4 regions of the Paenibacillus glucanolyticus genome follow, and region 2 is predicted to be linked to each of the others. Evidence: riboswitches for the same ligand, from Rfam matches in the RefSeq annotation. Region 2 holds a riboswitch; each other region holds the start of a gene.
The links. A riboswitch is a leader RNA that binds a small molecule or an ion and turns the genes downstream of it on or off. The one in region 2 is predicted to bind thiamine pyrophosphate.
Positions count from the first base shown of each region.

Region 1: linked by a shared signal. The riboswitch ahead of WDY75_RS05475 (ECF transporter S component) and the one ahead of WDY75_RS11090 (YkoF family thiamine/hydroxymethylpyrimidine-binding protein) in region 2 are both predicted to bind thiamine pyrophosphate.
Region 3: linked by a shared signal. The riboswitch ahead of tenA (thiaminase II) and the one ahead of WDY75_RS11090 (YkoF family thiamine/hydroxymethylpyrimidine-binding protein) in region 2 are both predicted to bind thiamine pyrophosphate.
Region 4: linked by a shared signal. The riboswitch ahead of WDY75_RS27765 (ABC transporter substrate-binding protein) and the one ahead of WDY75_RS11090 (YkoF family thiamine/hydroxymethylpyrimidine-binding protein) in region 2 are both predicted to bind thiamine pyrophosphate.

Region 1 is NZ_CP147845.1:1,145,231-1,152,579, forward strand. Features, by position in the region: gene WDY75_RS05465 (SDR family oxidoreductase) at 397-1,248, shown strand; gene asd (archaetidylserine decarboxylase) at 1,309-2,112, opposite strand; TPP riboswitch at 2,278-2,390, shown strand; gene WDY75_RS05475 (ECF transporter S component) at 2,482-3,111, shown strand; gene WDY75_RS05480 (ABC transporter ATP-binding protein) at 3,104-4,780, shown strand; gene WDY75_RS05485 (energy-coupling factor transporter transmembrane component T family protein) at 4,777-5,583, shown strand; gene WDY75_RS05490 (TetR/AcrR family transcriptional regulator) at 5,807-6,376, shown strand; gene WDY75_RS05495 (DMT family transporter) at 6,381-6,740, shown strand; gene WDY75_RS05500 (LysE family translocator) at 6,885-7,349, shown strand, end outside.
Region 2 is NZ_CP147845.1:2,300,282-2,307,630, forward strand. Features, by position in the region: gene WDY75_RS11070 (methyl-accepting chemotaxis protein) at 1-309, opposite strand, end outside; gene WDY75_RS11075 (class I SAM-dependent methyltransferase) at 502-1,224, opposite strand; gene WDY75_RS11080 (nucleotidyltransferase domain-containing protein) at 1,368-2,066, shown strand; gene WDY75_RS11085 (YjcZ family sporulation protein) at 2,182-2,277, shown strand; gene WDY75_RS11090 (YkoF family thiamine/hydroxymethylpyrimidine-binding protein) at 2,349-2,951, opposite strand; TPP riboswitch at 3,040-3,142, opposite strand; gene WDY75_RS11095 (sigma-70 family RNA polymerase sigma factor) at 3,380-3,868, shown strand; gene WDY75_RS11100 (hypothetical protein) at 3,861-4,214, shown strand; gene WDY75_RS11105 (carboxypeptidase regulatory-like domain-containing protein) at 4,192-6,438, shown strand; gene WDY75_RS11110 (nitroreductase family protein) at 6,540-7,142, opposite strand.
Region 3 is NZ_CP147845.1:5,452,147-5,459,495, forward strand. Features, by position in the region: gene thiE (thiamine phosphate synthase) at 1-489, opposite strand, end outside; gene WDY75_RS30815 (bifunctional hydroxymethylpyrimidine kinase/phosphomethylpyrimidine kinase) at 486-1,028, opposite strand; partial or broken gene thiD (bifunctional hydroxymethylpyrimidine kinase/phosphomethylpyrimidine kinase) at 1,155-1,706, opposite strand; gene thiM (hydroxyethylthiazole kinase) at 1,703-2,539, opposite strand; gene tenA (thiaminase II) at 2,589-3,275, opposite strand; TPP riboswitch at 3,421-3,524, opposite strand; gene WDY75_RS25500 (hypothetical protein) at 4,961-5,401, shown strand; gene WDY75_RS25505 (YecA family protein) at 5,575-6,150, opposite strand; gene WDY75_RS25510 (hypothetical protein) at 6,719-7,084, opposite strand; gene WDY75_RS25515 (hypothetical protein) at 7,086-7,349, opposite strand, start outside.
Region 4 is NZ_CP147845.1:5,997,561-6,004,909, forward strand. Features, by position in the region: gene WDY75_RS27750 (EAL domain-containing protein) at 1-512, opposite strand, end outside; gene WDY75_RS27755 (GGDEF domain-containing protein) at 722-2,251, opposite strand; gene WDY75_RS27760 (VOC family protein) at 2,572-2,961, shown strand; TPP riboswitch at 3,135-3,246, shown strand; gene WDY75_RS27765 (ABC transporter substrate-binding protein) at 3,360-4,391, shown strand; gene WDY75_RS27770 (MTH1187 family thiamine-binding protein) at 4,480-4,773, shown strand; gene WDY75_RS27775 (ABC transporter permease) at 4,770-5,525, shown strand; gene WDY75_RS27780 (ABC transporter ATP-binding protein) at 5,584-6,423, shown strand; gene WDY75_RS27785 (TatD family hydrolase) at 6,517-7,332, shown strand.

The DNA.
Region 1 (7,349 bases), 1.2 Mb from region 2:
GCGGTGGCTGCGGTATATTCAGAAATCGCTTGCGCCGCATGAAGACAGCGAATCAGGATCATCAGGATGTGTGGTTTTAATGAGCCTTGGCCTTCATACGGGTGATGTTGAATCCCGATTTCATATATGCTTTTCTCAGGATGAACCGCAAAGGGAGCTAACCGGCTCCCTTTTTCTCGTATATATAGAGTACGCGATAGGGATTTTTTTCTTATGTGTACCTTCGGGTGCCAGACCTATTCATACAACGGAAATTTGATATATTAAGCATATACATAAAGTTTGTTCGGCTGAGGCCAAAGGGAGTAAGTTTGTTGGTAAGGTATTCTGAAGGAATAGAAAGGTGATGGGAGTGACGTTGTTGGTGGCAAGTACGGAATATGTGGTGAACCGTTGGTGATTGCAGGGACAGGAAAAGTGGCATTGGTGACGGGGGCCTCCAGCGGCTTTGGGCTGCTTATCAGCCTGGAGCTGGCGCAAGCGGGATATGATGTGGCTGCAGGGCTTCGCAGACCGGAGGCGGCTCAAGAGCTGATGACCCGCGCGGAACAGGCGGGTGTTGCAGAGCGAATTCATCGGGTTCGATTGGATATATGCGATGAAGAGCAGATACGGGCGGTTGCCCTGCATTTGGAGCAGCGGTTTGGTCGATTGGATGTGCTGGTGAACAATGCTGGTGAAGCGGTAGGCGGAATGGTGGAGGAAGTGCCGCTGAGTGGGTGGAGAAGACAGATGGAGACGAATTTCTTCGGAACGGTATCTGTGACACAGCACATGCTGCCGCTGATGCGCCGGACCGAGAATTCCAAGATTATTCTCATGAGCAGCATCAGCGGCGTGGTCGGCTTCCCGGGTTATGGACCTTATGCTTCCTCCAAATTTGCGATTGAAGGATTCGGGGAGAGCCTGTCGCTGGAGCTTATGACCTTCGGCATGCACGTTGTGCTGGTTCAGCCAGGTGCTTATGGCACACCGATCTGGAATAAGAGCTTTGGTGAGTTAGAGGTGAAGGAAGGGTCACCCTACAGCGACATGCTGAAGGGTGTGCTGGACTATTCCGAGCGGACAGCCAGGGGAAGCGGAAATCCGCTGGAGGTGGCGAAGCTCGTGGCAAGGATTGCCTCCATGTCCAAACCGAGATTCCGATATAAGCTGCCTCAAGGCACGCGTATAACCGCATGGATTAAGGGATTGCTGCCGGACCGGTGGTTTCAGCAGATGATTTATCGGATGCTGGGCAGACGTTAATCATTCATGCTGCTAATGATCGATTGCCTTAACTTGTCATGTGCGCTGAGTCGGCAGGAATTACCCTTTTTTGGCCGTGGAGGGGTGCAGCAAACCGAGTAATTCTCCCATTTTCACTTTGGAGCCGGGCTCCAGGTCGCCGCGAGGGCTAAACGTGCCGTTCTCCGTCAAAAGCACAACGGTAGAGCCGAATTCAAAATACGCGAGTTCATCGCCGATCTGCCATTTCTTAACGCTCTCATCGGCGTAACGGATGCTGCTCACGTTCATTGCGCCCACCTTCACGACGGCAACTTCTCCGAATTCATGGGCAATGTAGGTAATGAGACGCTCATTGCGGCTCAGCACAGTTCGGATATGGGTCATCGCAAAGTCATTCACGGGGTAAACCTTCCCCTTCAGATGCTCGCTTTCCGCCTGAACACCGGTTACGGGTGAATGGATGCGGTGATAATCTGTTGGGCTTAAATACAATACGAATGCATAACCGTTTATATAGTTTTCCATTCTCGGGGATTTCGCGAGCAGCTCGCTCAGGGTGTAATCCTGTCCCTTGACACTCAGAATGGTGCCGGCATGAATGGCGCACATTGCTGAAATAGTGGCATCGACAGGGCTTACCATGGCATCGACGGTGTCATCGATGGCACGCAGGCCTATTTTTAACCGGCGGGAAAAGAACTCGTTCAATGAGCGGTATTCGTGGATCTCTTTCTCCGCTTCATGAGCCGGAATTTGATAGATTCGTATAAATGCAGGTATTAGATGACGGCTCAGCCGGCTGTGGGAACAATGCCCCATCATTCGGGACAACCATTTTCGGGAGGAGAGCTCAGTCATCAGACGCAGCAATTGTTTAGCCATGTCATTCTCCTTTGTGCATAGGTGTAAGCAATATAACGATGGTGGAAAAGCCAATCACTCTGATATTGACATAGAATGAGATGGAAATCAATAAATAGCCATATTTGAAAAAAGGTTCTTGCAAATTCTGGAGCGGACCTGTATTTTAAAATTAACATAAAACCGAATAGGGAATACGGGGGCTTGAGTGAATCAGGCTGAGATTGCAGCTATTATCCGCTGTTGACCGTTAATCTGAACTGGGTAATGCCAGCGTAGAGAATATCCGACCCTGCCTACATAGGGCCTATTTTTCCGTCTGCGCGTTTTTCCAGACGGTTTTTTGTTGTGTTTACACAAAAATAGCGGTGGAGAGGGGTACAGGTTGTTATGGGAACATCAATGCAAGAGAAGTTGGGGGTTCAGCCCAGAAGAGGGCTGCGGTTAAGCGATATTTTGGTGACGGTGCTGGTATCGCTTGTGTTTGGCGTGATTTATCACTTCTGGGGGTCGGTCTATAATCTTTTTAAACCGTTGTTTTTTGAAGCGGATGAGCTGCTCTACGGCATGTGGTTTGCGGCAGCTACGCTGGCTTATTTGTTAATTCGCAAGCCGGGCGTGGCCATCATCGCGGAAGTGGCTGCGGCCCACGTGGAGGTGCTGTTTGGCAGCGGCTGGGGATTGACTCTATTGTTATATGGCTTGATTCAAGGACTGGGGGCAGAGTTGGTATTCGCGGCGTTCCGCTATCGGAGTACCTCAGCGTGGACCTTGGTGATTGCCGGGGCCGGAGCGGCCATCGGTTCGATGATGATGGACTTTTATTACAGCTATACGGATGATCTGCAGACATGGATGTTCCTTGCCAAATACGGTATGCGGGTAATCAGCGGTGCAGTTATTGCAGGTCTGTTAATGCTGCTCTTGGCCAAGGCGCTGGATCGCACAGGCGTAACGTCTCTGCTGCGTCCCGCGTCGAAGAAGGATTACGAAGCGCTGGATGATGCGCGCCATGTCTAATGCCACGGTAAGCCTATTTCCGGCTCAGTCCGCTGAGGTTCAACAGGAGCAGGCTGTGCAGGTGGAGGGACTGCGCTTGAAGTATCCCGGGGAAGAGAGGCTGATGTTCAAAGATCTCTCGTTCTCGGCAGCCCGTGGGGAAAAGGTGCTGCTGCTTGGTCCGAGCGGATGCGGCAAATCCACGCTGCTCCAGGTGCTTAGCGGAATGATTCCCCGCGCTACGGAAGTGCCAATGAAGTGTGAGGCACAGATTGTCCCGCGCTCCTGGGGATACGTATTTCAAGACCCGGATACGCAGTTTTGCATGCCGTATGTGGATGAGGAGCTGGCCTTTGTACTGGAGAATCTGAGTATTCCCCGAGACGAGATGAAGGAACGGATGCAAGCGGCGCTGCATGAGGTGGGGCTGAATTTGGAGGAGCTTCATCTGCCGATCGGCCATCTGTCGCAAGGGATGAAGCAGAGGCTGGCGCTGGCTTCCGCCCTGCTGCTGGAGCCGGAGGTGCTGTTCCTTGACGAGCCGTCCGCACTGCTTGACCCGGAAGGACGGGAGCAGATCTGGGATGCAGTGAAATCCGTATCGGAAGGACGTACACTGATCATCGTCGAGCACCGGATCGAAGAGATGGCGAAATACGTGGATCGTGTCGTTCTGTTCAGTCCGGATGGCGTTATTCTGGGCGATGGACCGCCGGCGGCAGTATTTGCTAAGTATGAGTGCGAGCTTAAATCCTATGGAATCTGGTATCCCGGCGTGTGGGAAGATTATGCTCAGACCCGGGCCGGCCGGGAATTGTTTGCTCCGGTTGATGCCTATGGCGAAGATCTGGGGAATCTCCTGCACGAGGCTGCCCTGCCTTACCCTTTAGATGGGGAGCCTGTGATCCGCTTAGAGGATTTCAAGGGACTGAGATGGGATAAACCTGTGATTTCTCTCCCTTCGGCAGAAGTTTATCGGGCAGAATTTATTGCGGTGGTAGGGCCGAACGGAGCGGGGAAAAGCTCGTTTCTTCTCAGTCTGATGGGACTGCTGCGCGCGCAAGGGACCTACGTGCTCTGCGGGGAAGAGGTTGTGCAAGGCAAGGCGAGAAAGGTGCGGAAGAAGAGAGAGCAGCAGCTCCGTCAAATCGGATTCGTGTTTCAGAATCCGGAGCTTCAGTTTCTGACGGAGCGTATTGGCGACGAGGTTGTTTACTCCTTGCTGGTGGATAACATGCCTGCGGAGGAAGCGAAGGCCCAAGCCGATCGCTGTCTCGAACGCTTCGGACTAAGCGGAATGGAGAACAGGCATCCCTATCAGCTGTCAACCGGTCAGAAGCGGCGCTTAAGCGTTGCCACTGCGATGGCCAGACAGCCGGAAGTTCTGCTCCTGGATGAGCCGACCTTCGGTCAGGACGCGCGGAATACGTTTGCGATTCTGGAGATGTGCGAGCGTCTGCGCCGCACGGGAACCGCCATTCTCATGGTGACCCATGAGATGGAGATTGCGCAGCGGGTCGCCACGCATATATGGGAAATTCGGGAAGGTCAGCTGACCTCGAGCATGGCTTCACCCCGATTGTGTACCGGTGCGGAATCCCGGCAGGAGGATGATGGATTGAACCGGGCCGGAGAATCCTACGATCCCTCCTCCGCAAGCGCAGCTCACCTCACGGGGGTGAATTCATGAATATATGGAACCCTGTACGGATCACCTGGCTGCACCGGGCCAATCCGGTGGTGAAGCTCGGCCTTATTTTTGCCCTCTTTTTCATGACGGTGCTGACCCATGATCTGGATTTCATGATGTATCAGGCACTGGTATTTATGGTCTGTCTGGTGGTGCTGAGTGGGGTTAAACCGTGGAAGATGCTGCTCTTCTTCATTCCGTTTCTGCTTGCCTTTATATCTTCGTCCTCTTCCATGATGCTGTTCGGCAAAGGGGAGACTCTCTGGTGGGAGTGGGGGTTGTTCCGGGTATCGGAAGAAAGCTTCTACCGGGGACTGCATCTGGGGTTTAAGGGGATTGCTTTTGCCTCGGAGGGACTGCTCCTTGTAACGACAACTTCCTCCGTGGATTTATTCTACAGCCTGATGCAGAAGCTGAGGCTTGCGCCCAAGTATGCGTACAGCTTCATGGCTTCGATACGGCTTCTGCCCATGGTGTGGGAGGAGTTTGTGATTCGCCGTCAAGCCTTGAAGGTAAGGGGAGTTCGCCCGATTCGGGGCGTGCGCGACATGGTCAACCGTGCGGGGATGTACGTGGTGCCGCTGCTGGCGCAGAGCATCCGCCGGGCACACCGGGTGGCTGCGGCAATGGAGGCGAAGCAGTTTAACGGGGACCAGGTGAAGGCCCGGACGTATTATTATCCGTCACGTTATTCGCGGTATGATCTGCTGGTGATCGGCTTGCTGGCGGCCGCAGCCTGCTGCGCTTATGTGGCAGCCGGGTATTTTCCGTGGTTCGGGATTGGCGATGTGCGCTTTGATTAAGAAGAATTCATTTTGCAGCAACTAAGCCGGGGATATCCTGAAGGGTCTTTATGGACCTTTTGGGATATCTTTTTTTGGTGAGATTTCAAGGCTATGCCTGAGTGTGGAACAGGCCATTCTTCATATTTTTGTAAGGATGTCTGGATTTAATGCCGAGTTTGGCGTTATAATACTGTTGGTACTGATATAGTATTTGAAGTACCAGAAGCGGGGGAGTATTCACTTGCGTGAGCGAATATTGAATGAAACGATGCGATTGATTCAGCGGCAGGGCTTCACCTTCACCGTTAGTGACCTGGCCCGAGAACTTGCCATCAGCAAACGGACGATTTATGAGCATTTCTCTTCCAAGGAAGAGATTGTTGAACATATCATTGATGGAATGATCCGGCATATCCAGGAACAGGAACGTGACATTGCAGCGGATGAGGAGCTTACCATTCCGGAGAAGCTTCGCCAAATTCTGATCTGTCTGCCTCAGGAGATGGAGAAGATGGATTTGGGGATGCTGCCGGATTTGAAACGGTCGCATTATCCGCAATGGGAGAAGCTGGACACCTTTTTCAGAGAAGAATGGGGTATTGTCAGCGAGCTGATGGAGCAGGGGATGGCGGAAGGAAGTCTAAAGAGAATCCATCTGCCGGTGTTCATTGATCTGTACCTCGGGTCGCTTCATCAGATTTATGACTCGAGAGCGACGGTTAAGCATCAATTGCCGCTGGGAGAACTGCTGGAGTCCATCATGGACATATTACTGTTTGGCATCGCCGCGGATAAACGGGAGGGGTCGTAAGATTATGCATTGGTTGTATTTAGGTTTGGCGATTGTGTTTGAGGTGGCGGGTACCCTGAATATGAAACTGTCGGAAGGGTTCAGCAAACCGCTGCCCAGCGTTCTGCTGGTTGTATTCTACATCTGCAGCCTGAGCTTTCTGACGCTGAGTCTGAAGCAGATTGAAATCTCGGTGGCATATGCGATTTGGTCAGGTCTTGGCATTCTTATTATTACGCTTATCGGATATATGTTTTTTGCGGAGCAGATCAATGGATTGAAGGTCTTCTCCATCCTGCTTATAATTGCGGGTGTAGTGCTGCTGAATTTGTCAGGCAGCGCGCATGCGCAGGAACAGCCAAGGATTCATCAGTCCGGCAACTAAGTGCGTCAACCATATAGGATTCTTAGAGAAGAGCTGTGCCAAGTACTTGGTGCGGCTCTTGTTCTGCTGCAATAATGTACTATGCCCCGCAGCGCAACCGGCTCTATAATGGCAAAGGAAATTCCTTTGTAAGGAGCTATCATCATGAACCTTTCGTCGTTTTTTATTTACTGTGTCATTGTGGCGTTCTCGCCGGGGCCAGCGAATATCGTCATCTTGGCCTCTGTTCAAAATTCCGGCATGAAAAAGACGCTGCGCTACATTGCCGGAGCATCGATTGCCTTTTTCCTATTAATTGTCGCTTCGGTTGTGTTAGGTCAATTGCTGACGTCCAGCATGCCTTTCATTCTGCCGGTGCTGCGAATTGCGGGCTGCCTGTTTATGCTGTATCTTGCGTATCAAGTGTATACCATGGATGTATCCAAGTCGTCCGGTAACCAAACGACATCCTTCACATCCGGTTTTCTTATGCAGTTTCTCAATCCGAAGGTGGTGCTGTTCACCCTCACGGTTATTCCGAGTTATGTCATGCCATATTATACGGCAGGCCCTGTCATCTCTGCGTTTGTTGTTGCGGTATCACTAATCGGGCTGTCTGCGTACATGACC
Region 2 (7,349 bases):
CACCATGCTGTTGAAGGTTCGGCTTAGATCGTTCATGCCTCCAACCTCTTCTACCTGGAAGGTAAAGTCGCCTTTGGCGATTTTGGCAGAAACGCTGGAAATTTCGGCGAATGAATTCGTAAGCGTTTTCTCAATAACGCGAGAAAGAGGAAGGGTAAGTCCAATTAAAGCCAAGACAAGTACCACGCCAATGATTGCTTTGCCCATTAGAATAAACGCAAGCAGCATTGGAACCGCAAATAAAGCGGCAATAAGATAACAGGCTGCAGTAATTTTTTGTGAGATTGGGAGTCTGTTGAACCATGCCATAAGAATGAGTCCTCCTCGACAACATAGGATATATTTACCATGATTATAGCATCGCCGGGCTGAACTAGATATAACGAATTGACAAAAAGTGTTGAAATGGGTCGAAAGAACTGATGTTTTGGAAGGGGAGGGGAAGCGCAGCTAACTAGCCAACAGACAAATCCCCTCTCGTTGCATAGATACGCAGCAATATTATTTTACGGCACGGAATAAGGCGGAAGCGAGATAATCGGTGTTATCCAGGATCATCCGGTCATGCTTGAATAACGTTTCCCATAACGTTACATCAAACAGAAGTCCTTTATCGCGCTGCTCAAATGTATCCAGATGACGTGTTTGCTCTTCCTTCAATTGTTCGTTGAAGTGGTTATACTCCAGAATTTCCTCCTGCTTAAAACCGCAAGCCAGCAAGGATTGTGCCCATTCTTCCCGCAGCATCAGATTCGGAATCCCGAAGAATTCCAGCAGCTCCTTGAGCTTTGGCTCAGGCATTGGCTTATTCAGCAGCAATTCTCTGTCCAGCAGAACGCCTCCTTGATCCAGAACGCGATAATATTCAGGGAGTGATCTCGACGTATCCGTGAATACGGTGACTGATTCGGCCATAATCAGATCAAACTGGTTGTCTTCAAAAGGCAGCTCGCACACATCAGCCTGCAAAAATTGCACGTCCATTTTCATGGCTTCGGCTCTGGTGCGTGCTTTTTTAATCATATTCTCATTGAGATCTATGGCCGTGACTTGATAGCCCATCTCCGAAAGATGGCATGCTGTCCTGCCTGTTCCGCAGCCAACCTCCAGAATACGACTGTTTGGCTCAATCGGATAATTCTTCAGCATTCTTAAGGTAGCCTCGAATCCGCCCGGATGCGCACTGCCCATACCTAATCTGGATAGCATGTGAATGTAGTTCATTTTATCTTCCCTTCTTCCTTGTAGTCATCATGAGGGTAATCGTTTATTTACCATATGATTAAGGTACGTTTGGGGTTTTTGCTGAATTAAATATTTTGAGCCCTTTTTTTCGGGAGCTATGAGAACTACTGGGGGAAATAGCCATGAAGAAGGAACCGATGGAGGCAGCAGAGCGTGTTATTCACCGTCATTATCCCGACTGTTTGCTAGCTGTGCTTGGCGGTAGCGCAAGCAGAGGAGAACATAACGAGCAATCTGATTTGGACATCGTCATCCTTGAGCGGGACGGAGATGAGATGCGGAGAAAGACCCTGGAAGCGGATGGATGGATTGTGGAATTGTTTATATTGTCTTTGTCATCCTATCGTGAATACTTCGACGAGGGCGTGATGGCAGCCAATCCGACATTGCAGCGGATCACAGCGGAGGGTAAGGTGCTGCGCTCGTTGCCGGAAGGAGAAGCAGTCCGCGTAGAGGCCCAGCATGATTTGAATTACGGACCGATGCCATGGATGCAAACCGATATTGATGAATACCGTTACATGATTACGGAATATGTGCAGGATTTGAAGAATCCTAAGCGGGATGGCGAGAAATGGTTTACGGTGCAAAAGATCATGACGGTACTTTGCGAATTTGTACTTAGAGTGAATGGGGAATGGACAGGGGAAGGCAAGATGCTGTTTCGGCTGTTCCACCGTTTCAGCACGACCTTGGGAGATCAATTGGAGGTTTCGCTTTCAGCGATGTATCGACAGGATGATCCCTCCCTCCTTCTGGCATTCACAGAGCAAATGCTGAACCCGTTCGGGGGCATGCTTCTTGTGGGTTATGAGGAATAGATTTTGACGGGTGAGCAATAAGAGAGGTACATTAGCCGTGACGTTCGCCTTCCACGACCAATACAATAATCATGTGATTCGGTCACGTCATTCTTTAAATCCAGGAGGGATCTTCATGAGCGGAGTATATGGTGGTGGATGGGGTAATTCAGTAGGTATTATTTTGGTTCTCTTCATCCTGCTCGTAATTATCTCGAGTGCTTGGGTTTAATTCGTCAAGCTCTTGGAGCAAATCGCAAAAGCCCGGCATGCGCCGGGCTTTTGCCTGTTATATAGAAGTGATCACGGTCTTGGCTTGGCTGATGGACTGTGTGCAGACACGACTGCGGTCATGACAAGGTGACTGCTGTCCGATTGGATCGCATGCAAAAACGCATCTTCGAGGGATTCAAACACCTTGGAGATGGAGCCGTCCAACCGGCTGGCATAGTGAACGCTTCCGGCGAACGTTCCTTTTTCCTTAGCCCGATGCACCTCTTTATAGATAACATCCATGTAATGGTCTGTACCCAGTGGATAAAGGGCAAATTGGCAGGCTGTATCTATATCGGCATTCTTCCCAATCTCGCGATTCAAACGCTCCGAATCCTCTGACATATATACATCGGCTTCCGTATCACCAGGGCAGCCAATAGAATAAGTTCCGTTAAAGATGGTGTGCACACCGCTTGCTGCCGCATAAGCAAAAATCGCCCTCGTTACATCAAATACATGCTCCGCCCGTCCACGAATACAGGTGCTCACATCATCCGTCTGAATCCATACTTTCCCCGTGTTGACGGATTTCAGCGCGTCCATAATGACTTCCACAAATCGGTCAGTCATCGGAAACACCGAGAATCGGCATCCGACGATGCGACTGGTTCCACATGTTAGCTCACTCATTGTTGTTATCCTCCCCTATGATATAAATCCACGCAAAAAAACCGCACCCCGTGAAGAAAGTGCAGTTATGCCTACGTGAAAAAGTATAAACATAAATGCTACACTTCCCCACGCTAGTATGACCTAGATCGGGTGATAAGGGTTAACGGCAGCACGCCGTCTCTCAGCACATGGCACCCCTAGTACAGCCAACATGATATGCAGTTGGTCCCGGAACTATTGCCAGTTCAGGAAGACAAAGGTTTCTTGCTTGTGTTATTGTATCGTTTTGCCGGAAGATTTTCAATCATTCGATTTTTTTTTCGACATTGATCCAAATTGATGCAACCGATGAAAGACCAGACGCATCATAGTTATAGAGAGGGGGAGATGGCCTGGATGTCATACAGCGCTTAAAACAAAAAGAAGAGGCGGCTCTCCGGGAATTGATGGAACAGTATGGAGATTATCTGCTTCGCACGGCGGTATTGCTGCTGCGTGACCGTCAAGCGGCTGAAGAGGCCGTTCAAGATACCTTTATCCAGGCGTTCGAGAATATCGCTCAGCTTCGTGACGGCGACAAACTTCGTAGCTGGTTGACCCGAATTGCAGTGAATCGATGCCGGATGCGGCAGCGAAAATGGGATTGGCGTCATATTTTTCCCATGCCGAGGATGGACCAGCATGTAAACGAAAGTGTACCTGCCGTGGATGAAATGCTGGGCGTCCATTGGCGTGAGGCTGAAATGATCAAATCAGTGCAGCAGCTGCCCTATACATACCGAGAAGTGATTACGCTCTATTATTATAATGAGTTGGGTGTTCAAGAAATTGCAGCGCAATTGCAGCTGAATATAAACACGGTTAAGGCACGTTTAATGAGAGGGCGGCATAAACTCCGGCAGATTGTTGTCGAGAAGGGGGAGAGCGATGCGTAGCGAAGAACAGGAAATGGCCGAACAACTAAAGCAGGAGCTGGAGGAAATTCGATTCCTGGGCGCAGAGAAGGTGATTTCTCGCACATTTCCAAAATCCAGCCGCGAACGTTTGTCTTCCTTGTGGAATAAGGAAGTAGAAATTTCTGCTGCCGCAATTGGTTATTTTGGCGCAGTAGCGGCCGTTCTGCTGCTCGGAGGTTTGTTATGGAGGGAAGCAATTGTGAAACCTGCTGTTTCCGTGCCCTTGCAGGTGAGCAATGAACTGCTTGAAGCCGGGGGGAATTATTACTGGAAGGATCAGTACGAGAGGATGGTGGCCAGGCTTGAAAATTCGGGTCAAGATTAAACACCTGGTGTTGGGGGTTTCGGGTTTAATCCTCTTCGTTATGATGGTATCTATGCTCACACCTCGAATAGGGCTGCTGATTGCGGAGAAGCAGATAGAACAAGGCCAAGCTGAGGGGATAGCCAAAGTCATTGACCTTATTCATGAAGAAAGCAGCAGCAACCGGAAATGGGAGATGATCGAGAAGTATGTGATTGTGCCTAGAGCAACAGAGCTATCTCATCGGTTTGATGTGTTTATTAGTCCGGGGTTCACCAGCACAGGAGGAAGCACCGATCAGCAGATTCGTTTTACTGAGGATGAACGTTTGCCGCTGCTGAATCAATATGTGCTGGGAGCGCCAGCCGGAGAATATATGAAATATGCCGCAATAGACCTTGCGGAGCATTATTCGATGAATGGTGATGTGGAGGGAGCAGCGGATATATTGGAAACCGCTATCCAAAAGTTCGGGGATCTGAGCAGCGGATATTCTCCGGAGCCTGTTCCTTATTCCTACCAGCATGAATTGGTGCTGGAGCTTGCGAGCCTCTATGACAGGCTGGACGAGCCTGATCAGGCGGCGCTGCAATATGAGCGATTAGGGAAAGTCCTTTCTGGAGATTGGAGGGACATCCATAGTAAGGCCCTTTTATATCACTCGGAAATGCTCCTGCGTCGGGGGAGCCCCCAAGCCGCTATGGACGTGTTGAATCGGATATCAGAAGGGTCCGGCGGGAACTTTGCAAATTCGGATATCTCAAAACGGGCGAATCAGCTGAAAGGACGGCTGAAGAGGATTTTAGACGGAGAGACCTTGTCAACGGTAAGCGGAACCTTGCGAAATCGTGAGGGGGATCCGATTCCATTCGCAGGTGTATTTTTACGTAAAAACAACGATCTGAATCACAGTCTGCTGTTAAGCGAACCGCACCAAATGCTGACAGACGCGAACGGTCGCTATCATTTCGAGGGTGTAGAGCCCGGCAGGTATCAACTCGGCATTGGTTTGAATTATGAACAAATCAATGGCAGAACGTGGCCTGTAGAATCGGGGGATTGGGTGGAGGTCGCCCCGGAATCGACACGACGGATTGATGTCACGCTGCAGCCATTGATTCAATTGACAACTCCAGTAAACCATGATGAGATACGCGGCGACATGATCTATTTTGAATGGGAGGCTATACCCGAAGCCGCCTACTATAAACTGAGTGTTGGTATCGAATTTGGCAGCGGATCGATGATGACGGCGATGGATAACTATATTGAAGGGAATTCGCTGCGGGTTGCTGTTCAGGATCTGTATGATCTCAGAATCGGACTTTCCTACGAGGATCCGTATGATTGGACGACCGTTGCACCTGAGAGTGTGCTTGGTTACTCCAACCCAGAGGCTCTCTATTTCTGGTCGGTGGATGCTTACAAGGATGACGGCACGAAGTTAACAAGCAGCAGCGGGTACCGGCTCAATGAGAGCACCATGGGTTATTTACCGTATTTCTTGTTAAAGGGTCGTGAATTGACGCCGGAGGACCAGCTGGTACTCGAACGTAAATATGATGAATCGCTCGCGGCCTATAACGATAATGTGAGCTCGCATCCAGAAGATATTCACAGCTTAAGGATGAAACTCCGATTGCAACAGATCAAGGATCAGTTGTCCAAGGATGTAGATAACAGAAGTTCAGAGGAAACCTTATCCACCCTGCAGGAGATGATCGAACGGCATCCGGCACCAAGCTACCTGATGGATTTGACGAATTACTTCTATAATAATGAAGATTGGGACAGTTACAATCCGGCATTCGATCGGTACTCCTCTGTACGGAGCGAAAGCGAGGATCATTCCTATACCGATTCTCTCCACGCAACAGCGCTTATGAAGCAGGGCAGGCTGGAGGAGGCGGAGAGATGGTTTGGGCAGGTGATCCGACAGGATAAATCCCACCGTTTTATCGGCAATTACCTCGCCGTTCATATGCTGCACAGCGGTTCGCTGGAAAGCACGCTGCAATTGGCCCGGAAATATCCGGAGCGCATGATGTCAAGCGATACGGATTGGGCTGTTCTGGTGGAGCGAATGCTGATCGAATCTGAGGGAAACTCAGGCTATACCGAGATACTGAAAGAGAAATTGCAATGGGGCATGAGCGGAGAGCGGGATGCCATTCAGTTGTGGACGCCGGGAGAGGACTTCCAAGAGATCAAGCCATTCCTTCAGGCCTTATTACATGTTAATTAAGTAGAGTCGCAGTTTCACTGCTGGATAAAGTGTCTGTATGAAAAAAGGCCGCCTATCCAAGTTATCAAAAACTTGGGTGGACGGCCTTTTCCGCTAAGGACTTAGCTGTATACTTTCACGCGATCTTCAATCGGCGCAAATTCTTTTTCGCCTGGTTCAGCAACCGGTTTACCGAAAGGCATTTGAGCGATCAGTTTCCAGCTCTCTGGAATGTTCCATTCGGATTTCACCTTTTCGTCGATCAATGGGTTATAGTGCTGCAGTGATGCACCCAGGCCCTCTGCCTCCAGGGAAGTCCATACCACGAATTGCAGCATGCCGTTGGATTGGTTGGACCATACCGGGAAGTTGTCTGCATACAGCGCAAAGTTTTGCTGCAGGCCTGTAACGACGTCATTGTCCTCGAAGAACAGTACTGTACCGTATCCAGCGCGGAATGCGCCCATTTTTTCAGCCGTGGATTTGAATGCTTCTTCGTTACCGACAACTTCTTTCAAGATGCCCTCGGTCAGGTTCCACAGCTTGTCATGCTGTTCGCCGAGCAGTACAACGACACGTGCGCTTTGGGAGTTGAAGGAAGACGGAGTGTACTTAACAGCTTCGTTCACAATTTCCTGGATACGCTCGTCCGAAATGACAGGGTCCTTGCTGATAGCATAGTGGGAGCGACGATTTTTGAGTGCAGTTGAAAAATCTTTAGACATAAGAAAAAACCTCCTGATGTAATGGTGTTGCATAAGCCTGATAAGAAGATGTCCTTTAATTCAGGTAAATATGCATTTTAGTGAAGCATTTTGCTCATAATCATTATTCCATATCAACTAACAATTTGTTAGAAATGATATTTATGTTAGCATGTTAATATAATGAGTTGCAAATGTCAACAATTCAGAACGAAACTCAGAACTAAA
Region 3 (7,349 bases), 3.2 Mb from region 2:
GCGCATGGCCCGCAGAAGTCCTGGGCCCTGCACCGGCTTGGCATCCTCCTTCGAGACGGTCGGATAGATCGGACCGACACCGATGTAATCGGCGCCGTGGTGGATCGCCCGGCGAGCTTCTTCTATTGTATGCGCGGAGACGCCAAGAATCCGCTTACCGATCCGCTCACGGACAGAAGCTGCGGATTCGTCGTCCTGCCCGATGTGCACGCCGTCGGCGTTCAGCTTGAGAGCCAGCCCCACATCGTCATTGACGATGAACGGAACACCGGCCTGGCGGCACAGATTCCGGATTCGGCGTGCCAGCTGAATCCTTGGCTCGCCGGTAAGCGCAGCTCGCCCTTTTTCCCGGAACTGGACCATGGTCGCACCGCCGACCATGGCTTCCTGAACAACCCATTCCGGTTCAGCGATGCAGTTCACACTGCCGAGTACGAGGTACATTCGCAGATGCTGTCTCATCATCTCGGGTGCGATCCTCCCCGTCATCGGAGCACCCCCAGACGACGTTGATACGCCCAATGATTTGTCGGCCCATGTCCTTGCCCCAAGTTCAAGCCGTCTTCAATGGCCGCCTGAATGAATGAGCGCCCGCTTCGAATGGCATCGAATGCGCTCATGCCCTGAGCCAAGCCTGCAGCGATTGCTGCTGAGAAGGTGCAGCCGGTCCCGTGTGTATGAACGGTATTCACCCGCTTCCCGCTGAGTTCCGTGAAGGCAGCACCATCATATATAAGATCGATGACTTGAGGATCTCTATCATTTCCTACAGCCTTGAAAATGGGGGAGTTCATGTGACTATACTTCTCCGGGTGCATGGCTGTTCTCGCTTGATCATAGGAACGATTCACAACATCCAGATGCACTTCTATGTGCTTTTCCGTGTGCTCTTTCAAAATATCTTCCATGTGATCGTTTATGTGATCGTTTATGTGATTGTTTTTGTGATTGTTTTTGTGATCCTCCTGGTGTTTGTCCATGTGTTTTTCCATCTGCTCTTCTGTGTGTTCTACCAAAATCTCTTTCATGTATTTGTCCGAATGTTCTTCCGAATGTTCTTCCAAATGTTTTTCTAAATTCTCTTCCCGATCCGCCCCTGCGCTGATGCCATATATCCGTGCTTCTTCGTGATCCCTATCTTCTCGGTCAGGTCCTCCCTCATCATGGCCGCCCTTAATAACAACGATCTTCGGACCGAGCGCATAAATACGCCTTGCAGCCTCTCGCCGGTCCTCCATCGTCCGAATGCGCATCCCTGCCAATACTTCCGCCTCCGGGATGTTAGGGGTAACCACCAACGCCAGTGGCAGGAGGTGCTCTTTCATTGCAAGCACCGCTTCGTTCTGCAGCAGCTCGGCGCCTCCCTTGGCAATCATCACCGGATCAACAACAACCTTCTCCCAGCCAAATTTTTGGATCTGATCAGCAACAAGACGGATGATCTCAGCGTTAAACAGCATCCCGGTCTTCAATGCGTCTACCCCAAGGTCCGAGCCTACCGCTTCGATCTGCTCCGCCGCAGCTTCCGGGGGCAGCGGATAGACGCCGTGAACCCCCAAAGTATTCTGTACGGTAATGGCGGTTATAGCCGACATGCCGTACACGCCGAGCTCCTGGAAGGTTTTCAGGTCCGCCTGGATTCCGGCACCGCCTCCACTGTCCGATCCGGCAATGGTCAACGCCCGGGGTACGCGAACCTCTGTCATCGGGCACCACCTGCAGCAGCAGCTTCACGGATGGCCGCGTAACCCTGCAGCGAACCTGGATGAAGCTTGGACAGCTCATCCAGAAAAGCGTTCTGGAAGCTCCCCGGCCCAAGATCAGCCGTACGCTCCGCTGCCCGGGAGGCGGCTGCGCCATAGAAGGCGAGGCCCGCTGTGCCTGCAAGCAGCAGGTTGGATTCAACTGCGGCAAAAGCACCCAGCACCGAGGTCAGCAGGCAACCTGCTCCGGTGACCTTTGTGAGCAGCGCATGGCCGCCGGTAATGATGCGAACATCAGTCCCGTCGGTGATCACGTCTTCTTTACCCGTGATCACCACCAGGGTGTCCAGCTCCCGCGCAGCCCGCACCGCAAGCTCGGCATTGCCGATATCTCCGCTGCTCTCTGCATCAACACCCTTGATCTCGCGGGCCTCCCCAACAAGGTGAGCCACTTCAGCCGCATTCCCGCGCACCAGCGAAACCTTCACTTCGCGCAGGATCCGCTGCGCCGACTCCGTCCGAAAGCGGGTCGCGCCCGCACCGACCGGGTCCAATAGGAGCGGTACGCCATGGGCATTCGCCGATAGCCCGGCGGTAATCATCGCGTCTACCAGCTCGCGGTTCAGCGTGCCGATGTTTAGCACCACGGCACCCGCGATGGCAGCCATATCCGCCACTTCCTCCGGCGCATATGCCATTACCGGCGACGCGCCCAGCGCGTACAAGCCGTTAGCCGTAAAATTCGTAACCACCACGTTTGTCATATTGTGAACGAGGGGGCTCGTCTGCTGTACCTTGCTCAAAAGCGCCGAAACCTCTTTTTCCCATATATTCATATGAAATCAGCCTCTCTTATCTATGCTAGATCGTTACAGACACTACTCTTTACAGCACCGCAGCCTGCATCTGCACCGGCCACTCCTCCTGCTTGTAAGCCATGTCCCAGAACATGTACTCCAACTGGCAGCTCAGCATAAAATGCTCCGTCATCCGCTCCCGCTCCGCCGCTGTGGCGCTTTCCGCCCACAGGTCGACACCGTTACAAAACTTCGCCGTCGCCTCTTCCCCGCGGTTGCCGTAAAAATAAATCCAGTCATAGAACGGGTGAGATTCATCCGGCTTCACTTCATCCAGCAGCTTGCAGCCAATCTCCAGATACGTCCAGGGACATGGCAGCAGCACTGCCATAATCTCGCCAAGACTGCCCTCATGCGCCACCGTCAACATGTGACGGATATAATGATGCGCGGACGGCGCAAGCGGATACCCCTGAAGCTCCTCGTAGGTCACCCCTGCGGCAGCGCAAAAGTTCTGATGCGGATGAATCTCGCTGTTCAGAATAAAAGAAATCTGTTCATTAAAAGTCGCAATCTCATTCCTGCTGGTAGATTTGGATATGGCAATGCCATAAATCCGCATGTAGGCGTTCAAATACTCAAAATCCTGCTTCACATAGTGAATCAGTTGTTCCCTCGATAATGTTCCGGCAGCAATCCCTCTCACAAAGGGATGATCAAAAATCGCTTGAAAAATGCCATCCGACTGCCTGCGAAGCTCTTGCGTGAAACTCATACTTATCCCCACCTCTCATGAATTGAAAAGCAGGAAGTCCGGTTACGCACACAGCCTTCAAGGCAACGCTAAAAAGCCGCCCCCGAAAACTGGAGCGGCTTCGTCAACAAGCCCGGGTACGATAGAAAAACATACCGAGGCCTTATATACGAAGGCTCCACTTTCCTACGCTAGTACGAACTAGATCAGGTTCAAAGGGTCCAAGATACACTCTTGTCTCAGCCGCCAACGGCTCCCCTAGTGGACTTCCTATTCTTTTGTCTATTACTGTACATAGGTTTTTGGATGGTGTCAAACGTTAACCGTTGGTTAACGAAATTCTTATGCACGAACCTGTGCAATCGGGTGACCTCGTTGTTGAGCGATTTAGCGAAGGATTGTGGATAGATAATCTGCACCAGGGCCAAGGGAAGAAACGGAGTCAATGTTAGGACACCGCATCGTACCAGAATAGCCATGTTCGCATAAAAACTGATCTCGATACACTGAAACACAGACGCTTCAAAGGCATATCCCCATAATGAGTACATCCGAGCAATTCAAATACATGATTTGAAGAGGAGCCTATTGATGACGAACCAATCGAAAGCTGTTAAACCCATTCGGGATGGCTGCACCTCGTAACGCAGTCTTAAGAAATTTCGCTGTGCTGAAATGGTGGTAGTCGTGATGGTTATGGGTGTGGGTGTGGGCACAATCAACTCACCTGGGTCTACGGTAATACTCCGGGGGTTTGTGATGGTTATAGGTGTGGTTATGGGCACAATCAACTCACCTGGATCTACGATAATACCGGGGGTTTGTGATGGTTATGATGGTTATGATGGTTGTGATTGTTGTGGGCATGCTGCTCTTGGGGCTAACGGACAGAGGATACGTTATTTTCCTAGAAAAGTGTTACTTTTGAGATTAACGGACATGAGATGCGTTATTTGTGATATGAGTCGGTAAATTAGCTGTTTTATGAGGTAATAAGGAATCCTGAGTCCGTTAGATTCAAAAAAGGAACTAAATGAGGCAAATAGCGGATCTGATGTCCTTTAATATGTCGAAGACATCGCCAAGAGCCAAGGTTACTCGTGAAATAGTGTCGTGAAATAGTGGTATTGGCGCAGCAGAGCTAACGCCCATTCGGGATGGCTTCACGTCCGTAACGCCGTGGATCATCTGAAGAAATCCTGCTGCGCTGTAATGGTGGTAGTGTGATGGTGGTTATTCATGGTTATGGTTATGGTTATGGTTATGGTGGTTGTTTGATGGTGGTTTGATGGCGGTGGTGGGCATGGGCATGCTGCTCTTGCGCTAACGGACAGAGGATACGTTATTTTGCTAGAAAAGTGTTACTTTTGAGATTAACGGACATGAGATGCGTTATTTGTGATATGAGTCGGTACATTAGCTGTTTTATGAGGTAATAAGGGATCCTGAGTCCGCAAAATTCAAAAAACGGGCACAATTGAGGCAAATAGCGGATCTAGAGTCCGATAATAAGTCGAGGACAGCGGCACGAACCAGGGTTACTCGTGAGATAGTGGTGTTGGCGACCAGGCTAGTATATTAGGTTATCTGATTATGTTCATTGCCCTTCCCCGCGTAGTCAGCTTCGCTCTTATTCTACTGTGAAGATTCGTTTCACTCCAATAGACGAGTGTTATACAATGGCAACTAAAGGGGGAATGTCGCTCATGTGGCGTAAGTACAGGTTTACCCAATCGGTCTGGGCAGGCATTGCCGCCGGTATCATCCTTGGACTGATCTTGAATATGGTAGAGCATTTCACCTCATACAAAGTCTACACGCTGCTCCTGAACGTTGATTACGTGCCTGTCCTGAAGGAACTGCAGCTATCCGATCTCACCGAGTTTATGCTGCACCTTCTAATCTCCGTCCTGCTGAGCATGGCTCTAACCCTCTTCCTGCAGCAAAAAGCATGGTCTCGTAAACGCAGCATGTCTTTTGTTATCCTGGTCTGTCTTGCCGTTGGACTTCTTCTGTTCCCCACCACGGCGTTGTCTGTTCGCACACCGGCGTTGTCCGACCTCGCCGCCCTGGCGTTCTGGCTGACCGGGCATCTGGCGTATGGCCTTGCCCTGGGCTGGATGCTGACAGGGGCACGCAGGGGGTAAGGTTGTGCTGCTCACTCGAATCCACCATAGGTGATCAGATTGTAATATCCAGTGCCTTCATGTGATCAGCTTGGCTTATTCAACGCAAAGTGGCCGCTCCCATTGGAGCGACCACAGCTATATACCGGAATGCGAGGAATCCGCATTCAATTCGATTTCATTTTAAGCGAATTCTAGTGTCCCAAGGACAAGTCCTTGTCTTCCCCATCGGATTCTTCATCGTCGACGTTCGCGTCGTCACCGGATGCCGCTACTCCATCCATAAAGTCTTGAATCTGACCGCTGTTGCGCGTCAACGTGGCGACGGAAACCTCGTGCTTCTTCGCAATATCAGCCTTCGTCGTTGAAATGTTCAGCGATGAGGTTACTATATATTCTAACGCACTTGCATATCCGCCCTGTTTGCGGTACTTCGGATTGGCTTCTCTGGAGAAGCTGTTCCAGACCATCAAGAGACTGAACACTTGAAACAGCTGCTGCTCATCCTGCAATTCGTAATCCTTGCAAATCTGAGGAAACACGGACTCTGCAAGCTCGCGATGCTCATCGTCGTTCCAATCCATCCATCCCAGCTTGTCGTTAATCATCTGCTGCAATTGATCGACCTGTAGCTTAGGCTCTGCTGCTTTCGCACCAGGGAACTGGATGACTTTACCGTAAACCGTACGTTCATCTCTTTCAAGACAACATCTTTTGTACTTTTTGCCGCTTCCGCAGTGACATAGATCGTTTCTTCCTAGCTTTTTCATTTCCTAGCTCCTATTTGAATGATTTCTTCTATTATACATGGAAAGTATAAAAATGCGCATCTCAAGCCTGTCGAACTTAAGGCATGCCGGCCTTACTCGTCATTACACTCTCTTAAAGGGGGGGCTTCCGATAAGGAGGTACTCAGGCAAGTTAGATAGCAAAAAAGCGCGGGTTTTCCACTATGAAAGCCGCGCTCTTTCATATTATTCTATAATATCGTCATAGCGCAAGTAGGATGTAACAAATTTGTTAGAACCTATAATAGACTTGTACCATTTTTGGTAAAGTTTCCATAGATCCGCATCATATGGCACATTTGGCCCGGCCCAATGGTCACAGACAGCGATCCCAATATCCCCTGACGCCGAGTCGTCACATGCGCAGCCTAGCTCGATTCCTTTCTCTATGAAGTTGCCCCCAAGCGGTAAACAGCTCCTTGACTCTTGTTGTTTTGCTGGCTCGAGCGCCTCTTTTCGGAGCTGCAAGTCCCTTTATGGGACTTGCGCGAGCCGCGAGCGCGCCTTTGGAGCCTGCAAGACCCCCTAAGGGACTTGCACTGGCCGCGCCTTACCTCAGCGGATATACCAGCTGGATATCCTTTACCGGGGCCAGCCCTTCATACAGCGCATGATTATGGTCTGCGCCTACAATACATAATAGCCGTTTTCCCGCATGCTGCCCAATAGCATTCTTGATTCGCTGATTCATGATCAGATGCCGGCATACCCACCTGAGTAGATGGGCCTGCGGATTGATTCGCTCCAGCCATTCATACTTCTCCTTCGTAACCCGATCGTACGCTGCTGAATTTAGAGGAATCGGACCCGATGCCCAAGTCGACAGCTGCCGCTCAAACCACTCATCCAGCTCGGCATTTAACTGCTGCTTTTGTAGCTCGCCGTAACCGTGAAAAGGGTCAAAATCGTTCCACACATCAAGCAAGCTCTACCCAATCGATCGGCACGAACTCATATTTCTTCTCTTCGCATAACGGAAAGATCAAATCCCAATACTCGCTGGCTGGCTCACCCCAGTATCCACGATGGGATCTGTCCTGCTGGTACTGCTTCCAACTGCTCGGAAGGACCTCTCCACAAATAACATCCGGTTCGAACTCAAGAATGAGCTCCTTAATGACATCCAGGGTCAAGTTGTACTTCTGCCTCAGCCCCTCGTCATGGGTCACTCCCAATATGCC
Region 4 (7,349 bases), 3.0 Mb from region 2:
TCAATTGCACAGGTTCGTGCCGCTCGGTCCAGAAAAGAATGCAGTCCGGTTTTTCGGGCGGTCTCAAACAGCTCATACGGTTGGAACGCGACTCCCCCCTCTATCGGACGAAGCAAAAACTCATATGCAACGATCTGCTCAAAGTGATCTACAATGGGCTGCATATAGCTCGTAAACTGCTTATGTAAAATGACATTGACCATATCGTAATGCTCCATCTGCAGCTCGAACTTCTGCATAGGGGTCCACGTATGCCGGATCTGTGGAGCTTCTCCACCGGTAACACAGAAGGACAGCTCTTGACGAATCTTCAGCGGAAGGGGTTGCAGACACTTTATCATGGAGATTAGTTCCGCAAGTTCCTTATAGTTCACAGCACAACCCTCATTGTTCTTTTGTACCGTGTAGCCGTTCAGTGCAAGCAAGCCAATAAGCTCACCGCTTGCAGGCTTCATATGAACGGTCCCCTGGTCCTCAATCGGTTCAAAGGTGCTGCAATTGTCGCAAATCATGTTCGTCCTCCTTGGCAAGCTAGCTCTCACTATGCTTCTTATCGGCATTTTGAATATGATTTCTTTGCATTTTATGGATTTTATATCGAAGTTATGACCTGTTTTATGAGAAATGCGCAAGATTCGTGCAATGATAGGGTTTTAATCTACAAAAATCGACTTATATTGCTTTTAACAACGCATTGTCGATATTTCTGGTTATCCATCCCTTATTCAATCTTCTGATCCAAAAGCTGCAGCTGCATCGTCCGGTCCACATCGAAGTGCCAGCGGGCATTCCGCTCCTTCGCGGCATACATCGCTGCATCCGCACGGCCAATGAGCTCCTGATCGTTCCGGGCATGATCGGGATACACGGCAATACCGATACTCGGCGACGTTCTAACTTCATATCCCTCCAGTTCATAAGGCTCGCTGAGCAGCATCCAAATCTCCTCCGCCATCCAGATCAGCTCCTGATCCTCCCCGGCCGACTGGATCATCACGGTGAATTCATCTCCCCCTAGACGGGACACCAGAATCCCTTTGGATTCCAGCGACTGAAGGCGGCATGCAACCTTGCGGATCAACAGATCTCCGGCACGGTGGCCATAACGATCATTCACCTTTTTGAAACGATTCATGTCCATGTAGAGAAGCCCTACCCGCGATCCTGTCCGATCGGCCTCTAACAAGGAGCTGGACAGTCTTGCGTTGAAGTAACGACGATTATACAATCCCGTCAGATCATCCCGGTGAGCAAGCGATTCGCTCTGCCTCAGACTTTCATGCAGTCGATGTAACAAGCGGTCATTCTCATACTGGATCAGGATCTGGCGGAACAGAATCAGAATGACGCACAGGGATAGACCGGTAAACAGACCGTTCCAGCCACCGAACCGCTGCGCCATGAGGGCAAACATTCCGCCCAGCACGCCATATGGAAGCAAATATCTGACAATCAAGGTTCCTACAGGACGCGGTTCCCTCTCTTTCACCGTTTGATTTCCGGTATCGGGAGCGGGCTGTGCACCTGCAGAAGCAATGAAAAACACAGATAACGTATGTAAAGGATCAAGATATGCACGAACTTCGAGATTCACGAAATGGACGAGATAAAAGTGCAGTGCATCACCCATAATATAAGCGCTTCCGCCAAGACTTAATGAAATGACCGCCCATTTCCCTAATTGCCTGGTATTAAAATACAACACCACGGTAAATAAAATAAGTACCATTCCGCACAGCGGAAACAGCATATCCACCCATACGCTTCCCGTCCCCCCCGAATACGTACTGTCCTGAAGTTCGGGCTTGATTAAATACTCCCAGCCCACCGTCATGAACGTTACGCCAACGATGACGATATCCAGCATAAACCGCAGCCCCCTAAGCGGGCCTTGAACATGCCGGAACAAATAAATGAGGCAGCTGGCGAACAGGATCACTTCCAGTCCCCAGAAATAGCTGGATATCTGGAAAGCGCTCTCTTTCCCGAACCCGAAAAAAAAGGAGGAGACGATCCGGGCCGCTGCATCGGCCATCAGTCCGATACTTACCATAAACCAAAACCTGCGAAGATGTGCCTTATAACGCCGGCTGACCCGGATTAAATACACGGAGGCGGCCATAGGAGCAATAATGACTAGCACACGCTGAAGCGATAAAGCATCAGGCATCCACAGAACAGTCATTATCTGAATAAATGCATATATAATGGCGAGTCGAATCCACAGATGATCTGCTGGAGTTGGACTCATAAGCACTCCCCCTTGGCAAAAAGGTAAGCTTGTACACGATGGATGATTTAGGTCTTTTGAATTAAGCTCTCTATTCCTCATGATACTTTTTACCCATCCAAAAGTAAAGACGAGGAAATCAAAGAAAAATCATCTATCCGGCACATTGCTAGAAGATCTATATAATGAAGTTTTTCTACTGGACGGGTGTACTTCAAATGCAAGGACTACACTCAATTAAACACGTGAAAACCTGAAAAGTTTCTATATCAATCACCTACTTGACGTATAGGAATCATATGATATTATTCTTCATATCTTATACGAACCGGAAAGGGTGTATGGCAGTGTCACAGAAACGATTGGATCATGTTGGTATTGTAGTCCGAAACCTGGAAGCCACGATAGCGTTTTACACGTCGGTAGTCGGCCTTGAACTAAAGAATCGCCTGACTCATACCAATGGGGTCATTCAACTCGCGTTCCTCGGATTTAATGGAAGTGACGAAACGGAAGTCGAACTTATCCAGGGTTACAGCGACTCGCTGCCTTCGGAAGGAACGGTGCACCATTTTGCAGTCAGTACGGATGATATTGAAGAAGAGTATGCACGCGTCCAAGGACTTGAAGTTCCTCATCTGGACGAGGAAATCGTCACTCTCCCGAACGGCTATCGTTATTTCTTCGTGCATGGTCCCGAAGGGGAATGGATCGAGTTCTTCCAGCGTTAACCCGCACGCAGCACGGTATCCAACATTTCATCTCTTAAAATGTTCATATGCTGAACTCTTGGGCTGCCTAAACGCGGTTCCCTACATAAGGCCTGTCCTGTTCATGACCTTTTTCGAAAACTAGACAGGTCTTGGTGTTAGGACTATAATAACGGATGTACTGATCGAAACTTCATAAATATCGGGGGAGCTGGAATTTAGCCGGCTGAGAGTGTATCCGCTTTGATACTGACCCTTACACCTGATCTGGGTAATGCCAGCGTAGGAAGCCAATGTTTGCGGCAGCCATATTTGCCGTACTATACACTTACGCCGTCATGCGTCCTGAGATTATCGGGGCGTTTTTTTTGTGGAGTTACGAGGTAATAGAAATAGAACTCATAAGGAGAGAAGACACGATGAAGAAGGGAAGATGGGTCCCCCTGCTTCTCGCTTGTGTCCTGCTGATGGTTGCGGCCGGATGCGGTACAGGCGGACAGAACAAGAACACAGGCGCTGAAGGAGAAGACGCCAAGAGTCCTGGGAAACTCCGTGACGTGCAGCTGATGCTCGATTGGTCCGCCAATACCAATCACACGGGTCTGTATGCAGCGAAGGAGCTCGGATATTATGAGGAGGAAGGGCTCAACGTCCAGATCGTCCAGCCGGGAGCCGGTGGAACGGATACGCTGGTCGCATCCGGTAACGTGCCGTTCGGCATCAGCTATCAGGAAGGGGTAACCCTCGCCAGAACGCAAGGCTTGCCGCTCGTCTCCATTGCGGCGATCATTCAGCATAATACATCCGGCTTTGCCGCTCCCAAGGACAAAGGGATCGTGAAGGCTGGAGATTTCGAAGGTAAATCCTATGGCGGCTGGGGCTCCCCCGTTGAGGAAGCTGTCATGAAATCCATCATGGAGATCGACGGTGCCGATGTCAGCAAAGTCAATATGGTCAACATGGGCGATGCCGATTATTTTACTGCCGTCAAACGCGACATTGATTTCGCCTGGATATTCTACGCCTGGACGGGCATCGAAGCCGAGCTCCGCAATGAGCCGCTTGATATGATCTATGTGAAGGACTACTCTGACCAGCTCGATTATTACACGCCGGTCATCGTGACCAACGAGAAGCTGATCCAAGAGGACCCTGAGCTTGTCAGAGCCTTCATGCGGGCTACTTCCAAAGGATACAACCATGCTATTGAGCATCCTGAGGATGCAGCAGCGCTGCTCTCGAAGGCCGTGCCTGATCTGGATGCCGAGCTGGTTCTGGCCAGCCAGAAATGGCTGAGTCCCCGCTATCAGGATGATGCGCCTCGTTGGGGTGAACAGAAAGCCGAAGTATGGTCGGGGTATGCCGACTGGATGTTTGAGCGCAAACTGCTGGAGAAAGAGCTTGATGCAGACCGCGCGTTCACCAATGATTTTTTACCGGAACAACCATAAGGTCTTTTTCTATCAAGAAGAGAGTCGGCCTGACAGCAGGCTGTCTCTCTTTCATAATCATATCGCTGCACGAAAGGATGGATTATATATGGCGAACACCCTCTTGAGCATTCAAGTGATACCCCGGACGCCGGGTGGACGGGACAGCATCCCTTATGTGGATGAAGCGATCAAGGTTATTGAGGATTCGGGTGTGAAGTACGAGGTCCATGCACTGGAGACAACCATGGAAGGAGAACTCTCCGAGCTGCTAAAGATCGTCGAGCGCATGCATGAGGCGCTGGTGAATGCGGGAAGTCCCAGCATCATATCCCAGGTCAAAATCGCACATCATCCGAGCGGCATCAGCATGGATAAGCTGACTGAGAAATATCGTCCATGAGAAGCTGGTGGAGCTCCGTCTGGCCGCCTGTTGTGGCGGTCCTCTTCTTTTTGCTGGTATGGCAGGCGGCGGTATCGATCTTCGATATCGAAAAATTTATTCTGCCTGCGCCAACGGCGATCGGATCCGAGGCAGTTACCGGTGCTGCCGGTCTTTTCCAGCATACATTAGCCACCCTGCAGCTAACCTTGATCGGGTTTATCATCGGAACAACAATCGGACTTGTGATTTCACTGGCTCTGCATATGGTGCCTTTTCTCAAAACAGCTCTTTATCCGCTTCTGATTCTTAGCCAGAATGTACCGACTATCGCCCTTGCGCCGCTCCTCATGATCTGGTTCGGCTTCGGCATGCTGCCCAAGGTTATTGTGATTACCCTGGTCTGCTTCTTCCCGGTGGCCGTTGCGGCTCTGGACGGGCTCGCCCGAACCGATCGCACCATGATGAATTACATGCAGATGGCGGGGGCTACATCATGGCAAATCTTTACCAAGCTGGAGCTGCCTCATGCCCTTCCCTCCATCTTCTCCGGGATTCGGATCGCGGCCACCTATTCCGTCATGGGTGCGGTCATCGGAGAATGGATCGGCTCCGACCGGGGAATCGGTTACTACATGATGCTGCAAAAATCCGGCTACCGCACGGATCGGGTATTCGTTGCGATTCTGGTCATCGTCCTGCTCAGCCTGCTGATGGTTCTGCTTATCACCCTGCTGGAGAAACGGCTGATCCGTTGGAACCGGAAAAGCTAATGCCCAGCAGTCATGGGCCAATACACGATCATCCTTAATGAAGGAGGTATTTCGCGATATGACACAACAAGTTGCTCCGCCGGTCCAGGGTGGGCTTAATCCCCCCTCCGTGGAAGCCTCTCGGACGCCTGCGCTGGAGGTACGAAACCTTCGGAAAACCTTCCGCGACCGACGCAGCGAGGTTCATGTGCTGGATGACCTTGCGCTTCAGGTACAGCCCGGTGAATTCGTCTCGATTATCGGGCCGTCAGGCAGCGGAAAAAGCACACTTTTCCACATCATCGGTGGCTTAACGGCTCCTGATTCCGGCTCAGTCTTCATGGATGGTCGTGACGTAACGGGAAAAAAAGGGCTCATTGCCTACATGCCTCAGCAGCCTGCCCTGTTCCCTTGGCGAACGGTGGAGGACAACGTGCTGCTTCCCGAGGAGCTCAGAGGAACCCAGAAGGCCGTCGCCAGGGCAAATGCCCGGCGCTGGATGGAACGGGCCGGACTTGCCGGCTTCGAGAAGGCGTATCCGCATACCCTCTCAGGAGGGATGCAGCAGCGGGCCGCCTTCCTGCGCGCATTGATGAGCCCGCAGGAAGTGATGTGTCTGGATGAGCCCTTCAGCGCACTCGATGCACTGACACGCAGTGATATGCAGCGCTGGCTGCTCGATATATGGGAGGAGACGCGCCGTTCGGTGCTGATGATTACCCATCATATTGAGGAAGCACTTCTGCTCTCCGACAGCATCTATATTCTGTCGGCGCGGCCTGGGGCCATTTTAAAACGAATCGAGGTCCCGTTCCCCCGTCCACGCCGTGAGGAAATTCTGCTGGATCCATCCTTCATCACGCTGAAAACCGAAATATCCGCCATGATGCGGGAGGAGCAGCAAGAACGCGGACAGTAACAACGTTAACCGTAAACAGAATAATCATTCATCATCCAGCTTCCATCAATGCCACAGAGCTTCGAGAAAGCTTGGTAGAAAGGGTATGTAACGATGAAATCACTAACGCAAACAGGGGCCGGAGCTCCACTGTTAGACACCCACATTCATCTGGACCGTTATTCGTTATCCGATCAGGAAGCGATTGTGGCGGATATCCGGCATAGCGAGGTTCAGAGCATCATCTCTGTCTCTATGGATCTGGCTTCCTGCAAACGGAATCTGGAGCTGTCCCGGCTGTACGGAACAATGGTACGGGCTGCATTCGGATATCATCCGGAGCAGCCTGTCCCCTCCTCTGCTGAAACGAAGGCGATGCTGGACTGGATGGAAGAACATGCCGATGACATGATTGCCGTCGGTGAGGTGGGTCTCCCCTATTATGCAAAATTAGAAGCTGAATCCGAGGGCCGTTCGTGGGATAACCGTCCATATGAATATCTACTGGAACAATTTATTCTTTTTGCGAAAAAGCATCATAAACCTGTGATTCTGCATGCTGTATATGAAGATGCGGAAACCGCATGTCGCTTGCTCGAAAAATATGGCGTCACCCGTGCCCATTTCCATTGGTTTAAGGGCTCTCGTGACACCTTGCTGCGGATGGCGGGTAACGGATATTATATCTCCTTTACGCCTGATATCCTGTATGAAGATGAAATTCGTAAAATTGCTCGCCTGTACCCCGATCATCTTGTTATGACCGAGACCGATGGACCTTGGCCGTTCGAAGGTCCCTTTGCCGGGCAGATGACCCACCCTCGGATGACCTCCGCCGTTGCCGCTGCCTGGGCAGAGCTTCAAGGGGTATCCGTGCTTGCGGCGCGGGAGCGGTTATACGAGAATGCCGTACGCTTATACGGCCTATAAGAAAACCTACGCCAAGT